Regions from separate parts of the Bifidobacterium sp. LH_730 genome, predicted to be linked through region 1. Evidence: riboswitches for the same ligand, from Rfam matches in the RefSeq annotation. Region 1 holds a riboswitch; the other holds the start of a gene.
The links. Region 1 has a riboswitch for thiamine pyrophosphate ahead of tenA (thiaminase II). Riboswitches for the same ligand answer to the same signal wherever they lie in the genome.
Positions count from the first base shown of each region.

Region 2: linked by a shared signal. The riboswitch ahead of AC1AUD_RS03975 (TenA family protein) and the one ahead of tenA (thiaminase II) in region 1 are both predicted to bind thiamine pyrophosphate.

Region 1 is NZ_JBKETB010000004.1:229,666-233,073, reverse strand. Features, by position in the region: gene brnQ (branched-chain amino acid transport system II carrier protein) at 1-993, shown strand, start outside; gene AC1AUD_RS07480 (NAD(P)H-dependent oxidoreductase) at 1,003-1,527, shown strand; gene tenA (thiaminase II) at 1,536-2,210, opposite strand; TPP riboswitch at 2,307-2,409, opposite strand; gene AC1AUD_RS07470 (helix-turn-helix domain-containing protein) at 2,547-3,293, opposite strand; gene AC1AUD_RS07465 (ATP-binding protein) at 3,376-3,408, opposite strand, start outside.
Region 2 is NZ_JBKETB010000002.1:271,478-274,885, reverse strand. Features, by position in the region: gene AC1AUD_RS03985 (GTP-binding protein) at 1-39, shown strand, start outside; gene AC1AUD_RS03980 (NAD(P)-dependent oxidoreductase) at 92-1,135, shown strand; gene AC1AUD_RS03975 (TenA family protein) at 1,361-2,086, opposite strand; TPP riboswitch at 2,127-2,236, opposite strand; gene AC1AUD_RS03970 (3'-5' exonuclease) at 2,274-3,029, opposite strand; gene AC1AUD_RS03965 (trans-sulfuration enzyme family protein) at 3,408-3,408, shown strand, end outside.

The DNA.
Region 1 (3,408 bases):
CCCGCATGGGCCTCGCAGCTGGTCTACTCGCTGGTGTTCTTCGCGTTGAGCTATGTGGTGGCCCAGCATCCCGAGAAGCTCTCGAACGCACTGGGCAAGGTGATGGGGCCGCTGCTGGTGACGTTGATTGTCGTGCTGTTCGGTACCTGCCTCTTCGCCGGCCATGCCGCGTTCGCCGAGCCCTTCGGCAACTATGCCTCCGGCCAGTTGGCACGTGGCTTCCTCGACGGATACCAGACGATGGATCTGCTCGCCGCCCTCTATTTCGGCATCGTGATCTCGGCGAACGTCACGCAGCTGGGCGTGGACGACGAGACGCGCAACCGCCGCGAAACCGGTTTGGCGGGTGTGGGCACCGGCGTGCTGCTCATCGTCCTCTATTCCGCGCTGTCCTATGTGGGCGCGGCCTCGGGCGCGGACACGCGCATCGACCCGGACACCGACACCGGCGCCACGGTGCTCACGAACCTCACGCACCAATTGTTCGGTCCGGTCGGCACCGCCTTCGTGGGGCTGGTGTTCGTGATCGCCTGTTTCAACGTGTGCACGGGCCTTATCTCGACCTGCGGCACGTATTTCCTCCAGCATTTCCCGCGCGTGGCGGGCCGGCGCATGACCTACCGCGCGTGGAGCGCCGTATTCGCGGTGTTCAGCTTCATCGTCTCGAACGCGGGTCTGGCGATGATCATCAAGGTGTCGGTGCCGGTGCTTTCGGCACTCTACCCAATCGCCATCGTGCTTGTGCTGCTGGCCCTGACGCACCGGTTCCTCGGCGCCCGCTTCCCCCGCGTCTACCCATGGACCGTGACGCTGGTCGGCGTGGTCTCGGTGCTTGATTGCATCGCAAGCCTGGCAGCCGTATTCGGTCTGACGATCCCGGGGCTCACCCAGGCGCTCGTCCTGCTGCCCTTGCATGCCCAGCAGCTCGGCTGGCTGCTCCCCGCCGCCCTCGGGATTATCATCGGTATCGTCCACAGCGCAATTCGCCGATAAGGAGCAACCATGAACACCCTCGTGCTGGTATTCCATCCTGATCTCAAGGCTTCGAAGATCAACCGCCGTCTGCTGGAGGAGTTGGAGCGGCAGGACGACCCGCAGGTCACGATCCGCGACGAGTACGCCGCCTATCCCGACTACCGTGTGGATGTCGAGCATGAGCACGAGCTGCTCGAGGCCGCCGACCGCGTGATCATCCAGTTCCCGTTCTACTGGTATTCCTCCCCCGCACTGCTCAAGGCGTGGGAGGACCAGGTCATCACCTCCGGCTGGGCCTATGGCGGCGGCCGCGCCCTCAAGGGCAAGGAGCTGCGGCTGGTCGTCACCACCGGTTCGCCTGCCTCGCGCTACCAGCCCGACGGCGAATACCATCACACGATGGGGGAACTGCTGAGCCCCTTCGACCTGACCGCCTTCCGCATCGAGATGGATTGGCAGGAGCCGTTCCTCGTGCAGGGCTGCGCGACGATCGAGGATGCCGAGCTTGACGCGGCGGCGAAGGAGTATGTCCGCGTCGTCACCTCACGCTGAGATCCCCGTCAGGCCTCGTCCCATTCGGCGCGCCACGAACGTTGCATGCCGTAGGCCGAGGCCCAGAACATGTATTCGTTGCCGACGCCGGTGACGAACAGGTCGGTCAGCTCGGCCAGCCGCTCTTCGCTTTCGTCGGCCGCCAGCCGTTCGATGAAGGCGATCAGCGGCCCCGCTCCCGCGTCCCAGAACGATTGCGGGGAATACATGTCAATCCACGAGCGATAGGGATTGGTGTCAAGCCCGTCGGCATAATCGCTCGCTAGTCGCCGTCCGTAGTCGGCGTAGACCCATGCGCAGGGCAGCAGCGCCACGAGGATGTCGACGATCGGCTTCTCGTGCGCGACCGTGAGCATATTCGTGGTGTAGGCGCGGGCGAACACGGTCTGCTTGACGCCGGCCGCCTCCTCTGCACTGATGCCGAAGGATTCCAAATATCGGCGCTGCATCTCGGGTTCGTCGCGGGCGATGGCCACGCAGGCCTGCGCCAGATAGGCGCGGATGTCCGGATCCTCTGTTTTGGCGAAGCCAAGCGCATGCACCTTCGCGTAGTCGGTCAGGTAGCGGTTGTCCTGCATCAGATAGAAGGCGAATTTCTCCTGGGGCAGCGTTCCGGCGGCCAGTTCGGTGAGGAAGGGCTGGCGGTAGCCGTCCTCCCAGATGCGGTCGGCGGCCGCGCGCATGCGCCGCGCGAAGGGCGGCAGATGGTCGGGCGTGACGGGGCCGAAGCCGGCCAGCACGGCGGACGTGGTGGATGCGGATGCGCTGATATCGGATGCGTTGTCGCTCATAATGTCTCCCTACGATGGTGTCAGCCAACAGGTTCCAAGGGTCAGGCCTTGCCTATCTCAACCCGTTCGACGGGTTCCCCTGCATTGCGTTCCCCAGTATCGCCCGCACCACGGACACGCATACATCCAGAGACGGCATTCCCGAGTGGGCGTCGAGCCGCAGGCTTCACACGTCACAAGCCCGGCCTTGGGAATAATCCCAAGACGCACCTCGCCCATGTATCGGGCTCACTCGGGCCAGAGCCCGTTCTTGGCGTTGGCGCGCCGGTATTCGCCCGGCGTCATGCCGGCGTGCTCCTTGAACACCTTGGTGAAGTGGCTTTGCGAACGATAGGCGAGGATCCGCGCGATCTCGGCGATCGAATACTTCGAGTACCGCAGCATGTTCTCGGCCGCCTCCATGCGTTTGGCCGTCACATAGCGGGAGATGGGCGTGCCGACCTCGCGTGCGAACAGCTCCGACAGATACGTGGGGTTGAGATGCACATGCTCGGCGAGGATCGCCACGGTGAGCCGCTCGTGCAGATGGTAGTGGATGTAGTCGAGGCAGGCGGCGACGGCCTCCGATTGGATGTCGGAGCCGTTGAGGTCGGTCATCGCCCACGTGAAGAAGGTCATCATATCGGTGTGCATGCGCGCCACTTGCTCGACGCTGTCGCACCGGTCGACGTCCTGGATGAATAGGTCGGAGGCGTTGTAGGCGTCCTCCTCGTCCATCCCACCTTCGATGGCGAAGCGTGTGGCGAGCGTGATCGAGGTGATGAACAGGTATTTCGCGTTGCGCAGCGGATCGTCGCACAGATGCCCGTAGGTGCCGGAGTTCCACAACCGCACGCTTTCGCCGATTGCCGCCACGTCGCCGGCCTTCATCAGCTCGTATTGCTTCATTTCCTCGACATAGCGATGGTGCCGCACGCGGTCCTCGCGCGCGATGAAGTCAAGATATCCGAGCTTCGCCTCGTCCACCACCGCCATGGCTCACCATCCCTACTTGCGATTCCGTCGGGACATACGGACCATCATACAAACCGTTTCCCCGTGGAAAGCGCGTCCGGCATCACACAAGCTGCCGGGTGCGCTGCAGCAACGA
Region 2 (3,408 bases), on a different contig from region 1:
CCCGCCTTCATGCACCTCGATTGGGGCGCGCGGAGCTGAGACGGCGCCGGGACAAGACACAAGACATTCGCGAAGGACCCAGGGTGGGAATATGACGACGATTTACGAGACGCAGCCCGAACGCACCGATCTGCCGTTGGTGGTGATGCCGGCGGTGCTTGATGCCATGCTGGCGCCGATGAAGGCGCAGGCGGCGCGGCTCAAGGACAAGGCGCGCGTGAGGATATACGAGGAGTTCACGAGCGACGACGACGTCATCGCGGAGCGTCTGCGCGGCGCGGACGGATTGTTCGTCGGCGGATACCATATCGACGACGGCCTGCTGCGTCGCATCAGCGGGGGAGCGGCGTCCGCCGATGGCGGCGAGGCCGGCCATGTGCGGTGCATCGTCTTCTGCGGCACCGGCGTGGCCAGCTATGTCAACCTCGCCCTCGCGCGCGAACTAGGCGTCACGGTGTGCAACGCCGAGCATTACGGCGACGCCTCGGTGGCCGAGCACACCTTCGCGCTGATGCTCGAACTGACGCGCCGCGTCGGCGAGCTCGACCGCAACGTCAAATCCGGAAACTGGGCGTGGAAGGGCGGCGATGGCACGCAGCTGGCCGGCAAACGCCTTGGCATCATCGGATTGGGCGGCATCGGGCTGGCCGTCGCGCGCATCGCGCGGGCCTTCGGCATGAAGGTCGCCGCCTGGCGCTCGCCCGTCGGTCACCGCGACTTCGACGCCCTCGGCATTGAGCCATATGATTCCATCGGCGACCTCATGGAGGCCTGCGACGTCGTATCCATCCACCTGCCGCTGATCGAGGGCGCGGGTGGCACGCAGGGGCTGATCACCGCCGCGGACCTCGACCGGCTGCGCTCCGGGGCCATGCTGGTCAACACCGCGCGCGCCGAGGTCATCGAACCCGGCGCGCTGCTCGCCCGCCTGCATCGCGGCGACGTGCTCGCCGCGCTCGACGTCTATGACCGCGAGCCGGTCCGCGCCGGCGATCCGCTGTGCGCCATCCCCGGCATCGTGCTCACGCCCCACGTCGGCTGGCGCACCGACGCCGCCTTCGAGGAGCTGACCCGTCAGATGGTCGACGATATGATCGGCTTCCTGCAAGGACGTGCGGTTCGGGTCGTGGCGTGAGCAGTCTCCGGCGTGATGGGCATGTCGGTGACAGCGGTCGGTCCGAATACGGTTTTCCGCAACCTGACGAAGCCGTTGCGGAAAACCGTACGCGAAGGCCCCTCTCCCGTTACGGTTTTCCACATACCGTCCGTTGCCCTGCGAAAAACCGTACTCAACACGCATGTTTCCGGTGCGGTTTTCCGCACATCCTCCGTCGGCGTGCGGAAAACCGCACCGATGGACTCACGCCATGTCGTAGCTCTGCTCGAAGAACAGACGTTCCAACCGGGTGACGTTCCGGAACACCTTGGCGTCCGGGCCGTCGGGGTCGGGATCGGCGTATTCATTGACCAATGCGATGAGATCGCCGACCCAGCGGCGGAACCCCTCGCCCTCGTGCAGGTCGACCCAGCCCTTGTGCGCGGGCACCTGCTGCGTCACGCCGGCGTCGACGGTGCGCTTGGCCCATCCCAGATACACCCATTCCATGCAGCACAGCGCGGTGATGGTCTCGCCGAAGGAGTCCGACGCGCGCAGACGCGCCAGTTCGTCGCAATATTCCTTGTTCGCGGGCGTCTGTGGCGTGCGCTCGTATTCCTCGTCCGTGATCGAGTATGCCTTCAAAAACCCGCGGAAGTACGGCGCCTCCTCGGAAGCGAAGAATTCCTGCTGGCGCAGCAGCATGGCCTTGGTCTCCTGGCGCGGCGCCAATTCGATGATATGGTCGAGCAGACCCGCGTTGAAGAACTTGAAATCCTGGATGAGATAGAACTTGAGCACCTTCTCGGGCAGCGTGTCGTCGAGCATCTCGTCGACGTAGCGCGAGTTGACCGCGCCGAGCCAATCCCCGGCCGCGGAGACGTAGAAGCGGTCCGCCGTCGAGCCGGCGGTCGCGCCGAGCCAGGCCCAGTCTCCCGAGTGGACGGCCTCGACGTGCGGAATGTGATGGTTGGGTGTTGCGGTGGTCATATCGGTCCCTTCTGCCGGTTCGATGGTTGACCGGGGATGGGCGGAACCGCATGCCACTCCCTGCGCCGGCATTGTCCGGATCAGGTTCGAGGGTCAGCCCGAAGGCACTCTCAGCGGCAACCGTGCGGTTGCGCTCCCCTGTGGTCGGGTTCAGTCTACGCTGAGGGACGGGACGTCGCGCGACGGCCTAGGCGCCTTGGGCGTAGCGCAGTCGTTGGTGCAGGGCTTCGGTGCCATCGGTGGCCCCGGCCGTCGTCCAATGCGCCTCGCCGCCGAATAGTCCCGCGTTGTCGAGGACGTATCGCCGCATCCATTCGAGGCACTGGTGCGTCTGGATCGCATCGCTCAGCGCGCGGTGCTCCTCGGTGTCGGCGATGCCGAAGCGCTGGATGAGATCGACGAGCCGGTGCTTGCGTTGGGCGGGGAACAGGGCCCGGCTGATCTGCATGGTGTCGTAGTCGACGCAGGCGAAGGCGCAGCCGGCGACGCGGCGCGCCGCATGGTCGAGGAAGCGGATGTCGAAGCTCACGTTGTGGCCGACGATCGGCAGGGGGAGGTTTGTCGCTGTGTCTTCGGTAACTTCGTCGACGTCCATGCGGCGGACAGTCGCGCCGTCGACCGCGTCGCTCGCCGTGTCGTCCGCCAGCCATGCCAGGAATTCGGGGAATGCCTCGTCGATCGGCGCGCAGTCGGCGACCATGGCATCGTTGATGCCGGTCAGACGCACCACCTGTGCCGGAATCGGCGTCAACGGATTGACCAGACGCTGGAAACGGTCGACTATGGCGCCGCCGCGCACGCGCACCGCGCCGATTTCGGTGATGCGGCAGGAATTCGGATAGAAACCGGTGGTCTCCAGGTCGAGCGCGACGTAATCGCGGGGGAATCCGGTTCCGTCCCCGTCCGACGCGCCGTTTTCCGTCGCTCCGTACACCGCAGCCATATCTCTCCTTCCCGCCGTATCAAACGGTTCATATCGTAACGTAACGCGGTCCCGCGCCGTGTCTCCGTGCGCGGTGCCGATGCCGGTATGGTCCTCGAACGTATCGCCGAGCGCGGAGGCATGGGCGGACGGGGCGGCCGCCGGCGGTTCCGATATCGCGGCGCGGGAGGAGGCTTGGCTGCCTATGCGTCGGTCGGGGTTCGCGCGGGCCAACGGCAACGGTCGCAGGGGCTCGGTTGCGTTCGCGTCGGATGGGAGGGATAACGCCCTATAGGCAAGGCGTATAGCAACGCCGTTCCATTACGCGTCGCGTGTGGTTATGGTGGGAACCACTGGCGCGGCAGGGGGTCGCGCCGAACACATACGCAAGGGGGTGCCA